Regions from separate parts of the Actinoallomurus sp. NPDC052308 genome, predicted to be linked through region 1. Evidence: riboswitches for the same ligand, from Rfam matches in the RefSeq annotation. Region 1 holds a riboswitch; the other holds the start of a gene.
The links. Region 1 has a riboswitch for S-adenosylmethionine ahead of thrC (threonine synthase). Riboswitches for the same ligand answer to the same signal wherever they lie in the genome.

Region 1 (7,698 bases):
GACCACTGCGGAACCCGTCGATCGCCCGCCGACTCGGCTGCGGCGGCCATCGCCGACCCTACACACGGCTACCGTCCGTGGAACAGCCTTTACCCCAGAAGTGCGGGCGGCCGATGCTGGTCAAAAGTCGGGATCCCCGAACCGGAACTAACCGTCGATGTCCAAAAATCCGGATAAGGAAAACGCAATTCCCGCTCAGGAGCGTGGAGCAGACCACCTCGAGTCCGACATTTCGGCGGCCCAACGCATGATCCCCGGTGCTCGCCGAGTCGATGGACTCGGTGAACACCGGGGATCGCGGGGAGTCTCGCTCACGGGGTGTCACCCGTGAGCGCCGTCGCCCGCCCGGGACGACGGCCGCAGGTTCGGCGGATCAGCGGATCAGCCGCGAACTCCGCGGTTCAGCCGTAGGTTCAGCGGATCAGCCGCCGGCGACGGCCGGGATGATGGAGATCTGGGCGCCGTCGGGCGTGGCCGTGTCGAGGCCGTCGGCGAACCGCACGTCCTCCTCACCCACGTACACGTTGACGAACCGCCGGATCCTGCCGTTGTCGTCGAGGATGCGGGCGGCGATGCCGGAGTAGTTGGCCTCCAGGTCGGCGACGACCTCGCGCACGGTCGATCCCGTCGCCTTCACCTCGGCCTCGCCGCCCGTGTAGCTGCGCAGGATCGTCGGGATGCGGACACTGATCGAGCTCACGCCAGACCTGCCTTTCGGAATGCCTCGAGGGTCGGGGCGATGTTCGCGGACGGCTTGGCGACCGGGGCCACCGCGTCCAGGGTCTTGAGGCCGTCACCGGAGTTGATGAACACCGTCTCGGCGTCGGGGTCGAGCACACCGGCCGACAGCAACTTGCGCAGCGCGCCCAGCGTCACGCCGCCCGCCGTCTCCCCGAAGATGCCCTCGGTGCGGGCGAGCAGGCCGATGCTGTCGACGACCTCTTCGTCCGAGACGTCCTCGACGGCCCCTCCGGTGCGGCGCACGGCGTCGAGGACGTACGGCCCGTCGGCCGGGTTGCCGATCGCGAGGGACTTGGCGATGGTCGAGGGCTTGACGGGCTGCACGACGTCGTGGCCGGCCTTGAACGCGGCCGAGACGGGCGAGCAGCCGGTCGCCTGGGCGCCGAAGATCTTGTACGGCCGGTCCTCGACCAGGCCGAGCTTGATGAACTCCTGGAACGCCTTGTCGATCTTCGTGAGCTGCGAGCCGGACGCGACCGGGACCACGATCTGCTCGGGCAGCCGCCAGCCGAGCTGCTCGGCGATCTCGTACCCGATGGTCTTGGAACCCTCGGCGTAGTACGGCCGCACGTTCACGTTGACGAACGCCCAGTCCTCCTGCTCACCGGCGAGCTCGGAGGCCAGCCGGTTGACGTCGTCGTAGTTGCCGTCGACGGTGACGAACGTCCCGCCGTACACCGCCGTCGTGATGATCTTCTGGCTCTCGAGGTCGGAGGGCACGAAGACGGCGCTGCGGATGCCGGCGCGCGCCGCCGCGGCCGCGACCGCGTTGGCGAGGTTACCGGTGGACGGGCAGGCCAGCACCTTGAAACCCAGCTCACGGGCGGCGGCGAGCGCGACCGCCACCACGCGGTCCTTGAAGGAGTGGGTGGGGTTGCCGCTGTCGTCCTTGACCCACAGCGACCGCAGGCCCAGCGACTCGGCGAGGTTGTCGGCGCGTACGAGGCGGGTGAAGCCGGGCTCGGTGTTCGGCGTGTCGATGACGTTCGACGGAACCGGCAGCAGGCCCCGGTAACGCCAGATGTTGCGCGGCCCGGACTCGATCTGCTCCCGGGTCACGCCGGTGTGGTCGTAGGAGACCTCAAGGGGGCCGAAACACAGCTCACAGGCGTAGCGAGGGCCCAGATCGTAGGACTGTCCGCATTCACGGCACGTCAATGCGGTCGCGGGGCCGAGGTTTCGGGCGGCGGTCTGCGACATGAAGCGAGGCCTTTCTCCTCATCTTTCCCGTGCCACCTTGGTCACGAGCCGGAGTTGGCACCTGTCCCGGGCGGCCTCGCTGGGGCGAGTCGGCGACGCGTCGTCGCACGCTGTGAACCGCATGTCCGGGAGGGTTGCCGGGGCTTCAACGGGCCGGTCCCTCCACCCCTCTGGATGAGCGTTATTAAGTTGTCGTCCGACGACTTGTATACGTGACCGACCGGTTCTCCGCCAAGCGCGTCTCAGGTCCCGAGACGCCGGCGCGGCCGGTTCCGGCCCGCTCCCGTCCGGGGGCGCGTCGTCGACAGGCCCTGTCCACGTGCGGATTCAGCGGGGTGACATGCCCGGGCGGCCCGGAGTGGGACCTGTGTGGAATGTCATCCCGAAGTGTCCGACCACTGGACCTTCCTCGCCCCCCGTTCACGTCCTCCGGTTACGCTCCCCACATGGATGACTCGCAGGTCCTGGTCGCGTCCAACCGCGGACCCGTCTCCTTCAAGCTCGCCGACGACGGCACGCTCTCGGTCCGGCGCGGCGGCGGCGGTCTGGTCTCGGCCATGGCCGGCCTGGACGGGGACATCCTGTGGATCTGCGCGGCGCTGTCGGACGCCGACCGCGCCGCGGTCCGCCGGGCGGAGGACGGGCGGCTGGACGAGTACGGCGCCGGCGCGGTCCGCATGCTGGACATCCCGGCCGGCACCTTCCACCGCGCGTACAACGCCGTCGCCAACTCGACGCTGTGGTTCGTCCACCACATGCTGTACGACACCCCGAACAGCCCGCACTTCGACGCGCGCTCCCGGCGGGATTGGCAGTCGTACGAGGCGTACAACGCGGCGTTCGCCGACGCGCTCGCCCGGGACGCCCGGCCCGGCGCGAAGGTGGCGATCCAGGACTACCACCTGACGCTCGCCCCGGGCATGCTGCGGGAGCGCCGCCCCGACCTGAAGATCGCGCACTTCTCGCACACGCCGTGGGCGCCCCCGGAGTATTACTGCCTGCTGCCCGACGACATCGGCCGCCAGGTGCTCGAGGGCGTCCTCGGCGCCGACCACGCCGGTTTCCACGCCGAGCACTGGGCCGACGCGTTCATCGACTGCTGCGCCTCCGTGCTGCGGGCGAAGGTCGACCGCGTCGCCCGTACGGTCGTCCACGCCGGGCGCGTCACCCGGGTCGGCGTGCACGGGCTCGGCGTCGACGGCGTGTCGCTGCGCGCCCGCGCCGCCGAATCCGACGTGCGGGCCCGCAGACAGGCCCTGCGCGAGCAGGTCGGCGATCGCAAGCTGATCGTGCGGATCGACCGCACCGAGCTGTCCAAGAACATCGTGCGGGGGCTCGCGGCCTACCGGGAACTGCTGGCCAAGCATCCGGAGTGGCACGGCCGGGTCGTGCACCTGGCCTTCGCCTACCCCTCGCGGCACGACCTGCCGGAGTACCGCGAGTACACCGCCGCCGTGCAGCGGATGGCGGCCGAGATCTCCGACGAGTTCGGCGACGCGGGCTGGGAGCCGCTGATCCTCCAGGTCAACGACGACTATCCGCGCTCGCTCGCGGCGTACGGCCTGGCGGACGTCCTGCTCGTGAACCCGATCCGGGACGGCATGAACCTCGTCGCCAAGGAGGGGCCGGTGCTGTCCGAGGACGGCTGTGCCCTGGTGCTGTCCCGCGCGGCGGGCGCCGCCGCCGAACTCGACGAGGACGCGTTGATGATCAACCCGTTCGACGTGTCACAGACGGCGGAGGCCCTGAACCAGGCACTGCTCATGCCGCGCGCCGAGCGCGCCGAGCGCTGCGCCCGGCTGACCGCCGCCGCGACGGCCCTGCCGCCGCAGCGCTGGTTCGCCGCCCAGCTCGACGCCCTGGACCGCCGACCGTAGACGCGCCGCCGATCCGCCGCGCCGGGCGGACGCCGAAACCATCGGCGTCCGCCGTCGCGAGCGCCGGCCCGCCTCGTCGATCAGGACTGGGCGGCTGATCCGTAGTCGTTGCCGAGCGCCTGCCGGAACTGTTTGCGGGCCTCGTGGATGCGCGACTTCACCGTGCCGAGCGGCAGGTTGAGCTGCTGGGCGATCTCGCTGTACTCCAGCTGGGACACGTCGCGCAGCACCAGGGCCTCGATCAGGTCGGGCTTGCGCCGCTCCAGGTCCTCCATCGCGTCGAGGATGTCGACGCGCGAGCCGGCGATGACGCTCGTACGATGCGGGTCCGGGCGCTGTTGGGGCAGCTCCCCCGCCTGCTCGACCGAGCGGCGCTTGAGCGACCGGTACGTCGAGCGCGCGGAGTTGGCCACGACCACGTGCAGCCACGTGCTGAACCGCGACCGCCCTTCGAACCGGCCGATGTTGCGGGCGACCTGCATGAGGGCGTCCTGGCAGGCCTCCTCGGCATCCTGGCGGCAGGGCAGGAACCGGGAGCAGTGCCGCAGAACGTCCGGCTCGATCACGCGGAGCAGTTCGTTCAACGCGTTCCGGTCACCTCCCGCAGCACGCGTCGCCAGTTCCTCGGTCCGCTCGTCGTACGCCATGACCCCGCCTCGCCCTCGATATCGCCCGGCTTTGGGCATGATACGGGGGTGTCCATGCCTTCAGCCGTCGGTCGTTACCGAATCGATCGTGTCCTCGGATCCGGGGCATTCGCCTCCGTGTGGCTCGCCCACGACGAGTTGCTCGACGCCCCGGTGGCCATCAAAGTGCTGGCCGGAGGTCTCATCGACGACCTTGACGTACGCAACCGGTTCCTGGAAGAAGCCCGGATCCTGCGCCGCGCCGACTCCGAACGCCTGGTGCGGGTCCATGACATCGGCGAGCTCGAGGACCGCCGGCCGTACTTCGTCATGTCGTACGCCGACCGGGGTACGCTCGCCGACCGGATGCGGGAGCGGGAGCTCTCGGTCGCCGAGACGCTGCGGCTCGCCATCGAGATCGCCCACGGCGTCGAGGTGATCAACCGGCTCGGTGTCATCCACCGTGACCTGAAACCGTCGAACATCCTGTTCCAGTCGACGACCGACGGCGGCGAACGTCTGCTCATCGCCGACCTCGGGCTCGCCAAGGCGCTCGCGCACGCCTCCGGCGCGTTCACGATGCCGGTCGGCACGCCGGGGTACATGTCCCCGGAGCAGGCGCGGTTCGGCGGCGGCCTCGACGTCCGCGCCGACGTGTACGGTCTGGGCGCGCTGACGTATCACCTGCTCACCGGGGACCCGCCGGGCCCCGCGCCGGTGCAGTCACCGCCCAGCGCGGCGCGGCGCGGCCTGCCCCCGACCCTCGACGAGATCGTGATGCGGGCGCTCGAAGGCGACCGGGAGCGTCGCTGGCCGTCCGCGGAGGCGTTCGCGGCCGCGCTGAGCGTTCCGCTGATGTCCGTCGCCGACGACGCGACCCTGCGGGACGCTCCCGCCAGGGCGGACGAGGCGACGATGGCGGACCCCGGGTCGGGCGCGTGGCCCTCGGACGGCCCGCAGGACGCGGGGCCGGCGGATCGGACCGGTGACGAGGGCTCCGGCCGGACCTTGCGGGTCTTCCCGATCCCGGACGATCCGACGGGGCCGGGCGGTCCGACGGCGCCGGGCGGTCCGACGGCGCCGGGCGGTCCGACAGGGCCGGGCGGTCCGGCGGGATCAGGCGATCCGACAGGGCCGGGCGGCCCCGACGACGGGCCGTCGAGCCGTACGCTCCGGGTCCCCTCGCTCGGCGACGATCCGGGCTCGGCGCCGCCGTACGACAACACCCGCGACGCGACGATCCGGACACCGCCTCCCTCGGTAGGCGGCAACGAGACCGTGGTGGACCTGCGCGTCGAGCGGCCGCGCGACCGGCGCGACGCCGGAGGCCACCGTCCCCCGGACCCGTCCGGATCCGGGCCGCGCCGGCCCGGTGATACGGACGGCGGCTCGTCCGGGGAACCGAACCGCAAGCGGCTGCTGGTCGTGGCCGGCCTGGCCGCGGTGCTGGTCGTGGGGGGCGGGGGCGCCTTCGCCATCAGCAAGCTGACGGGCTCCTCGCCGGATCCCAAGCCCGGGGACGGCCTCGTCACCGTTACCGACGTGACGGGCCGGCTGAGCATCCGCGTACCCGCGGACTGGAAGCTGCAGACCGAGCACACCACCTGGCCGGTCACCGTCTCGGACCGCGCGAAGGCGCCCGCGCTGCGCGCGACCCCCGACTACGCCCAGTTCGTCAAGGACGACGTCCCGACGCCGGGCGTCTTCGCCGGGCTCACCCACGACCTGAACGTCACCCTGCCGCCGCGCGCCCTGGGCAGCCACCGGGCCAAGTGCACGCCGGGCGCCGCGCAGCCGTACAAGCACGGCACGCTGGTCGGCCAGATCAACCCGTGGCGGTGCGGCTCGATCACCATCAACGAGGTCGGCCTGAAGGACAAGAACGGACGGTACGCGATGTGGGTCCGGGTGAAGCTGGCCGGCTCGCCGGACATCACCCGGAAGATCCTGGACAGCATCCAGGCCAAGGGCTGACCCGCCGTACGATATATCGTTCGACATATCGGCGGAGAGAGGTCATGCGCAGAGGATCAACACACCGGGAGGAGCGCGCGGCGTTCGGCGACTGGGGGCCGGCGTTCGGCCCGCGCGGTCGTGGTGGGCGCGGTGGGCGCCGTACGAAGCGCGGCAACGTACGGGCCGCCATCCTCGCGCTGCTGGCCGAACGCCCGATGCACGGCTACGAGATGATCCAGGAGCTGGAGAGCCGGACCGGCGGGATCTGGCGGCCCAGCCCCGGCTCGGTGTACCCGACGCTGCAGCTTCTGGAGGACGAAGGGCTCATCTCCGGACAGGAGTCGTCCGGTAAGCGGCTGTTCGCGCTGACGGACGCCGGCCGTGCCGAGACCGCGGCCGCCGCCGGGCGGACGCCGCCGTGGGCGGAGATCACCGAGGACGCCGGCGCGGCCGCCACCCACGTCCACTCCGCGACGGGCCAGCTGATGATGGCGCTCCGGCAGGTCATGCACGCGGGCAACGAGGAACAGCGCGAACGGGCCCTCGACGTCATCAACGACGCCCGGCGCCGCCTGTACGGCATCCTCGCCGACGACGACTGACCCGCCGCCGCGAGGCGCGCGTCAGGCCAGCTCGGCGGCGAGGCTCTCGACGAGCCCGACCACGCCGGCCGGGCCGTCGACGATGACGTCCGCGCGCTCGGCCAGCGCGGTCACCTCGTCCGAGGAGCTGCACACCTTCACGCCGGGAGTGCCCTCCTTGCGCAGTGCGTCGATCGCGTCGTACGCCGCGAGGTCGCCGAGGTCGTCGCCGGCGAACAGCACCGCCGACGCGCCGCGCTCGGCGGCCAGCCCGCGCAGCGCCGCGCCCTTGTCCATGCCCGGCGGCCGCAGCTCGAGCACGAACCGGCCCGGCTCGACGACGAGGCCGGTGCGCTCGGCGAGCGCCTCGAGGAGGCTTCGCAGGCGTTCGAGGGCGACCTGCGGCTCGGCGGCACGCCGGGTGTGCACGGCCAGCGCGAGCCCCTTGTCCTCGATGGCGACGCCCTCGGGGGCGTTCGCCAGGATCCGGGGAAGCTTGGCGCGGACCTCCGCGACCCCCGGCGGCGGCTCCGGAGCCTGCAGGACGCCGTTCTCCCAGCGCTCCCGGCCGTACTGGCCGAGGACGACCAGGCCCTGGAGGTCGGCGAACCCGCCGACCTCGACGGCGGTCGCGGCGGGACGGCCGGTGATGACCGCGACCGTACCGACGAGCGGCGCCAGCCGGCGCAACGCCGGCACGACGCCCGGATGGGCCCG
Region 2 (7,698 bases), on a different contig from region 1:
GATGAGGTCGGTGAACTTCGGCATGACGAAGCCCGTCGTGCCGACCGCCTCCTTCATCCAGTCGAAGGAGGTGAACACGAGCACCGACGTTCGGCCGCGAACCGGGACCGCCGACCACGGGAACGCCGGGTCGTTCGGCGGGGTCTGCACCGTCGGCGGCGTACGGCTCCACACGGGCAGGAACACCGATGCCTCGAGCAGCGCGGTGAGACGCAGGGCCGGGTCGTTCCGGGCCTCGAACAGCCGCCGCTCGGCGTCGTTCTGCGCCGGGAAGTCGCTCGTCAGTCGCTCCGCGGCCGCGTCGTCGACCTGCCGCGACAGGGCGATGATGCGCTCGCCGGGGATCGTGGCGCCGATGGGGGAGCCGTCGTTGATGACGAGGTCCCACGCAGGGTCCGGCCAGAAGCGCAGGACCTTGGCGAGGTCGGACAGGACGAACGGGTGGCCGCCCATCGCCTCGCGCATCCGGCTCGGTCCGGTGAACAGCGGGACGACGGTACGCCCGCCGGACTCGCGGGTGTACCACTGGAAGCCCGGCCGCCCGGGGCCCAGCATGAGGTCGCCGCCCTCCACCATGGGCACCCAGATCTGGCGTACGCCCAGGAGCGTCCGGAGGAATCCGTCCCGGTCGTCGCGGGCGGCGGCGTCGTGCAGCAGGCGCTCTTCCTCGTCCAGCGGGACGAACTCGGCGCCGGCCGTGAAGTGGGGAGTGAGGGGCGCGTCGGAGGACGGCACCGGGGCGTCCGGCCGGGCGGCCGCGTCCGGGGACGGTTCGGCGGCGACGGCCGCCTCGTCGGGGCCGGCGGGCATCGGCTCGTCACCGGAGATGACCGGTTGCGGCGCGGTCTCGGCCAGGGGCGGCGTGCCGGGTGCGGGCGGAACCGCGCTCGCCGTGGCGTACGAGAGGTACGGCCGCGTGCCGTCCCCGGACGGCGGCGCGGTGTCCGGGCCGGGCGTCGGCGCGGGGCCGTCCGGCGGCGCCGAGGGAATGCCAGGATCGGGCGCGTCCGGCGCGGGCGGCGTTCCGCCGGGCACGGGCTGATGCACGTCCGGCCACGAAACCGTCGGCACGTCTCCGGCCGGTTTCGGGGCGAAGCTCGGATCCGGGCTCTGCGGCTCGGCCGGTCGTACGGGCGCGGGGGCGGTCTCCGCGGCGGGGGGCGCCGGCGGGGCGGCGTGCTGGTCGGCCGGCGCGGGCTGCGAGCCGGGCGCGTCGTACACGCCGGACGCGGTGTGCACGTCGATGATCGTCGCGGGCCAGGCCGTGGTCGGCTGGGAACCGGCCTCGTCGCCGCCCGGCGCGGCGTGCGCACCGGTGGCCGGGCCGCTTCCGCCCGGGATCGCGTGCGAGCCGAGACCACTGTCCTGGCCGCCGGGCGCGGGGTAACCGCCGGTGGCCGGGCCGGTCCCATCCGGGATCGGGCGCAGGTCGAGACCAGTGTCCTGACCACCGGGTGCGGGATGACCGCTGGTGGCCGGGTCGGTTCCGCCCGGGAGCGCGTGGGGGTCGAGACCGGTGTCCTGGCCACCGGGTGCGAGGTGGCCGCCGGTGGCCGGGTCGGTTCCGTCCAGGGCCGGGCGCGGGTCGAGACCGGAGTCCTGACCGCCCGGCGCGGCGTACGGGCCGGTGTCGGGGCCGCCCGGTGCGGCGTGCGCGACGCCTTCGGCGTCGTGCCCCGCCGGGGCGGTGCCGAGCTCCGGAGCGGGGACCGGCTGAGCGGCCGGGGTGGGAGCCGCCTCCGGGACGTGCGGTCGCTGCTCGGCCCTCACCTGGTCCGCGGTGATCTGGTTGAGGAACCAGGCGGGCAGGTAGGCCTCGATCGGCATCCCGGAGTTGACCGCGAGCCACCAGTCGGCGTCCGGCCAGGACTGCGCCATCTCCACCAGCGACATCCGTACGAATTGCTCGTAGCCGGGGCCGAGGTGGCGGCGCGCCGACTCGACGGACGTGTAGGCGAGCACGTGGGTGCGCCCCTCGTGGACGCTGGTCGGCCACGTGAACGCGGGCTGTCCGGAGGCGTTGGGCTCCGTCTGCGGCACCGGGACGACGAGCTCGGCCACGCTCAGCAGCCTGAAGTAGGCGTTCTGGTCCCCGGCGCGCAGCACCTCGCCAAGCTGCTGCTCCAGTTGGTTAGCGGGCTCCCATGTGTCGGTCATTGGCCACCCCCCGGAAGCTCTTTGCACAAGGTGTCCACCGTACCGGGAGCAAACCGGCGGTGCGCACGAGTACCACCAGTCGATCGGACCAATCAGGACTAATCGGTATCATTTGCCCCTTTTGGCCACGTTACACGCTGCTGTCTCAGGAGTGATCTGCCGCCCCCCGCCGGGGCTCGCCTCCTGCGGTCTTGCCGCCGGCGAGCCCATCTCCTGAGAGCCGGCCACGCCCGGCTGGCCTCATCCGGCCGATCTCACCGGGCCGACCGCGCGGGGTCGGTTGCACCGGGTCCGGCCGGATCGGGGGCGGCACTGGGCCGGCCGCACGGGTCGGCCTCCCGGGCGGACCGCACCGGGCCGACCGCACCGGGCCGGCCGCACCGGGCCCGTTGCACCAGGTCGGCCGCATCCGGGGGGTACCGACTCGGGCCTCGCGGGCGGACCTCCCGGGGCCGACCGCACCGGGTCGGGCTCAGCGGGACAGTCGGCGGAGGGCGGTCAGCAGGCGGTCGATGTGCTCGTCCGTCGTGCCGATGCCGATGCTCGCCCGCAGGGCGGTGCCGTCACCGTCGCCGCAGCCGCCGTCTCCCGCGCCGACCAGCCGCCGGACGAGGGGGTGCGCGCAGAACTTCCCGTCGCGCACGCCGATGCCGTACTCCTCGGAGAGCGCCGTGGCGACGGCACGGGACTCGCGCCCCTCCACGACGAACGACACGATGCCGACGCGCGGATGCCGGTCGCCCCACAGCGACAGCTCCCGTACGCCGGGGATCGCCGCCAGCCCCCTCCGCAGCCGCGCCAGGAGCCGCTCCTCCTCCGCGACGAGGGCGTCCCAGTCGGTCAGCGCCTCGCAGGCGGCGGCGAGGGCGACGACGCCGAGGACGTTCGGCGTGCCGGCCTCGTGCCGCTGCTGCGGGTCGGTGGACCACGTCACGTGCTCGCCGACGCTCGCGGTGGCGCCGCCGCCCAGCAGGTACGGCTCCGCGGCGCGCAGCCAGTCGGCGCGGCCCACGAGGCAGCCGGCGCCGAACGGCGCGTAGAGCTTGTGCCCGGAGAAGGCGACGTAGTCCACGTCGAGCGCGCCCATGTCGAACGGCCGGTGCGGGACGAGCTGCGCGGCGTCCACCGCGATGCGGGCGCCGTGCGCGCGGGCGACGGCGGCGAGCTCGGCGAGGGGCCACAGTTCGCCGGTGACGTTCGACGCGGCGGTGACGACGAGCAGGCGCGGCCCGGACGGCGCCGCGGCGAGGGCCTCCCCGGCGGCCGTGACGGCCGCGGTCGGGGAGTCGGGGGCGGCGAGCCGTACGACCCGGTGGCCGCGCCCCCAGGGCAGCAGGCTCGCGTGGTGCTCGGACTCGAAGACGACGACCGTGGTGCCGTGCGGCAGGGCGTGCGCGAGGAGGTTCATCGCGTCGGTGGTGTTGCGGGTGAACACCACGGCGTCCCGGTGCCAGGCGCCGACGAACTCGCGTACGACGCGACGGGCGCGTTCGTACCGGTCGGTCGTCACCTGCGACGCGTAGCCCGCGCCGCGGTGCACGCTGCTGTAGTAGGGGAGGGCGGCGTCGAGCGCGTCGCGCACCGCCTCCAGACAGGGCGCGCTCGCCGCGTAGTCGAGGTTCGCGTACGAAACGGTGCGGCCACCGGCCACGGGGACGGGAACACCCGCGCCGACGACACGAAGAGTGGGACGGGCGACGGCGGGCAGATCGAGGACAGCGGACAACACGCACCTCCAGCGGGGCCTGGGACCCCACGAGGGGTCCGCGCTTGTCCGGCACGGTCGTGCCGAACCCGGTCATCACCCGGGGCACCCCGCCACGGACGGAGGGTTGCCGGCCAGCAAGCCGGGGCTCAACGCTGGCACTCGTGACCTGATCGGGATTATAGAGCACCGTCCGGACTCTGCCTATTCGCGATCACATGACCGCTTCCGCGCGTCTAATACCGGCAGGCAACGTCGAAGGGAGCGGGTAATGCGGAGTGGATGGCGGTGGCCGGTGGGGGCCGCGCTGGTGGCGGTGTGCGCGGCCGGCTGCGCCGTCGGGACGAACAAGGGCCAGGTGTGCGACGACGCCGTCAAGGCGGTCGGGACCTACAACGCGACGCTCAACCGCATCTCACCGGACGACATCACCGGGTGGAAGCAGGCGGCGGCGACCCTCGCCACCCGGTTCGACGCGCTCGCCCGTGAGTCCGACGACCGGAAGGTCAAGCGCACGCTGAGCGGCATGGCCACCGAGTGGCGGGGTGTCAGCACCGGCATGACCCCGCGCGACATCTCCGGAATGCAGGCGGCCGTCCAGCGGCAGCCGGCCGCCCTGGCCAAGGCCTGTCACTGAGGCCGGCGGCAGCCGGCCGCCCTGGCCAAGGGCCGTCACTGAGGTCCGAGCGCCCGCGGGCGCTCGGATCGCTCACTCCGAGCCGGAGTCGTACACCCGGCCCGTCGGCTGGCCGGTCGGCGGGCCGCCGGGGGGCGGGCCGCCGGTCGGCGGGGGCGACGGGTGCGTCGGCGGCGACGGGTGCGTCGGCGCCGACGGCCGAGTCGTCCGGGGCCGCGAGAAGGTCGGGTACGGCCGCGGCTGGACGGGTGCGTACGACGGCGGCCACTGACGCTGGCCGACGTACACCGAGGGGTCGCCGAACTGCTTCACCGACATGTTCTCGTCGGCCTTGACGAGGTAGTCGTGCCAGATCTTGGCCGGCAGGTCGCCGCCGTACGCGGAGTAGCCGGGCAGGCTGAGCGCCTTGTTGTCGGTCCGGAAGACGGCCACCGAGGTCGCGAGCTGCGGGATGAACCCGTTGAACCAGATCTGCTTGCCGCTGGACGTGGTGCCGGTCTTGCCGGCCGCGTTCCGGTCGGGCAGCGCGGCCTTGTAACCGGTGCCGTTGTCGACGACCTTCTGCATGGCGTACGTCGCGTCACGGGCGACCTGCTTGCTGAAGACCCGGGTGCCGTCGGTCGGCTCGGTGCGCTTCTTGCCGTCCCGGTCGGTGACCGACCGGATGACGTGCGGGGCGTGGTACACGCCCTCGGAGGCGAAGGCGGCGTACGCGGCGGCCTGCTGCTCCACGCTGACGTCGATGACGCCGAGCGGGAACGTCACGGCGGTGTTCGCCCCGTTGGCGGTGAGCTGCGACTCGGGGATGCCGAGCTTCTCCGCCATCTTCATCACCTTGTCGTTCCCGATCTTCTGGGCGATGTTGACGTAGGCGGTGTTGATGGAGTTCTGCGTGGCGGTGACGAGGTTCACCGGGCCGAAGTCCTCGTTGTTGTCGTTCTGGATCGGCTTGTCGCTGCCGTCGAACGTCTGGTCGTTGCTGCCGTCGACGTAGTCGTCCAGCGACATCCCGTCGTCCAGGGCCGCCGCCAGCACGTACGGCTTGAACCCCGATCCCGGCTGCACCTTGGCGTCGAACGCGGAGTTGAACGCCTGGTCCAGGTAGTCCTTGCCGCCGTAGAACGCGTTGACCTCGCCGTTGGACGGGTCGATCGACACCAGGCCCGCCATCACCTTCTTGGAGACGCCGGAGGGCATGGCGTCCTCGACCGCCTTCTTGGCGTCGTCCATCAGGTCCTTGTCGAACGTCGTGCGGACCTTCAGGCCGCCCTTGGCGATCTGGTCGTCGGTGTAGCCCATGCGCTTCAGCTCGGCCTTGACGAGCTCGTACACGTAGCCCTTCTGGCCGCCGTAGATGTCCTTCGTCTTCTGCTTGATCGGCGTGGGGAACCGCATGGCCGCCGCCTCCTGCGGCGTGATGCTCTTCATCTGCACCATGCCGTCGACGACGTACTTCCAGCGCGCCTGCATGTACGGCAGGGCGCCCTTCACCGACAGGTCACCGGCGTAGGTCGGCACCTGGATGGCCGCCGCGAGGTACGCGCCCTCGGCCGGGGTGAGCTTTTGGACGTCCTTGCCGTAGTACGCCTGCGCGGCCGACTCGATGCTGTAGGAGTCGCGGCCGAAGTAGATGGTGTTGAGGTAATTCTGGAGGATCCAGCTCTTGTCCTTCTCGCGCCCGACCTTGAGCGCGATCATGATCTCCTTGAGCTTCCGCGACGCGGTGCGCTGCTGGCTGAGGCCGCTGTAGTAGTTGCGGACCATCTGCTGGGTGATGGTGGACCCGCCCTGTAGCGACCCGCCGGTCGCCGTGGCCCAGAACGCCCGCGCGGTGCCCTTGAAGGACACGCCGGGGTCGCTGTAGAAGCTGCGGTTCTCCGCCGAGATGACGGCGTCCCGGACCGGCTTCGGCACCTGGGACAGGGGCACCGGCTGGCGGTTCTTGCCGGTGCGGAGCAGGACGCTGCCGTCGCTGTAGTAGAAGACCGACGCCTCCTTCACGGCGTCGGGCTGCGCGGAGCTCGGGACCGGCGTCATCAGGTAGGCGACGACGAACGCGGCGACGGGCAGCAGGATCAGCACGCCGAGGACGTACGTCGTGCGGCGGAGCCACTTGGCCCGCCGGCTCCGCTGCTTCTTCGGTTTCTTCGGCGGCTTGGACTTCTCGCCCTCAGGCAGGGCGTGCACGGCGGTCATGGTCGACGGGCTTTCGCCGACCATGACCGCTGACGGGCTGCCCGCCGTGGGTCGCACGGCCGGGGCGATGCCGGGTCGAGGGTCGGTGTCGGGTCGAGTGGCGTCATGGTGATCAGCGGCTCCGGACTCGACGGGTGTTGCCGATTCGGCGGCGCCGCGCGGATCGGCCGCGTCCTCCGGTCCTGCCGCAGCCTCGAGCCCGTCGGCGCCTCCATTGTTGGACGCGCCGGACGGCTCGGAAGTTGGCGTAGACCCTGACTGCGTTGCGAATTCACCGGCGTCGGCGCCGGTGTCCTTGTCACTCACTCGTCCCCCGTGACCTGCGTGAACCCTCGAACTTACCGTTAGGGTCGCGCGGTACGGATCGGCGTTCCCGGCGTTCGGGGGCTTGACGATCCTATGCCACGGAGGATAAAGAGCCCGTCAGCCCCTGGTGAGCACCGTGCCGATCAACCGCGCCACCTCACGCGCCACGGCGTCCCGCCCCGGCGCCAGATATTTTCGGGTGTCCACAACCGTCGGATGGTCGGCCAGATATGCCCGGACCGCGTCGGTGAAAACCTTGTTGAGGTGTGTGGCGATGTTCACCTTGACGATCCCCGCTTCGACGGCGCGCGTCAGGTCGGCGTCGGGCACGCCGGAGGATCCGTGCAGGACGAGCGGCACCGGTACGGCGTCGCGGAGCCGCGCGATGAGGTCGAGGTCCACCGACGCGGTCCGGTCGGTCATCGCGTGCGAGGTGCCGACCGCGACCGCGAGCGCGTCGACGCCGGTCGCCGCGACGAAGCGGGCCGCCTCCTCCGGGTCGGTACGCGCGCCGGGCGCGTGCACGCCGTCCTTGCCGCCCACCTCGCCGAGCTCCGCCTCGACCCACACGCCGTGGTCGTGGCAGTGGGCGGTCATCTCGGAGGTCGTGGCGACGTTGGCGTCGTAGTCCAGCGCGGACGCGTCGAACATCACCGAGCCCAGGCCGAGCCCGACCGCCTCCCGTACGAGCTCGGGG

Region 2: another riboswitch for S-adenosylmethionine. It lies ahead of AB0L00_RS21335 (aminotransferase class V-fold PLP-dependent enzyme); the one in region 1 lies ahead of thrC (threonine synthase).

What each region holds. Positions count from the first base shown of each region.
Region 1 covers NZ_JBFAUM010000002.1:778,710-786,407, forward strand. The annotation lists gene AB0L00_RS09715 (MoaD/ThiS family protein) at 422-700, opposite strand; gene thrC (threonine synthase) at 697-1,941, opposite strand; SAM riboswitch class I at 1,957-2,122, opposite strand; gene AB0L00_RS09725 (trehalose-6-phosphate synthase) at 2,388-3,818, shown strand; gene AB0L00_RS09730 (RNA polymerase sigma factor) at 3,899-4,465, opposite strand; gene AB0L00_RS09735 (protein kinase) at 4,520-6,418, shown strand; gene AB0L00_RS09740 (PadR family transcriptional regulator) at 6,463-7,002, shown strand; gene otsB (trehalose-phosphatase) at 7,024-7,698, opposite strand, start outside.
Region 2 covers NZ_JBFAUM010000007.1:248,567-256,264, forward strand. The annotation lists gene AB0L00_RS21330 (SseB family protein) at 1-2,157, opposite strand, end outside; gene AB0L00_RS21335 (aminotransferase class V-fold PLP-dependent enzyme) at 2,630-3,883, opposite strand; SAM riboswitch class IV at 3,919-4,032, opposite strand; gene AB0L00_RS21340 (hypothetical protein) at 4,134-4,499, shown strand; gene AB0L00_RS21345 (transglycosylase domain-containing protein) at 4,572-6,686, opposite strand; gene AB0L00_RS21350 (class II fructose-bisphosphate aldolase) at 7,119-7,698, opposite strand, start outside.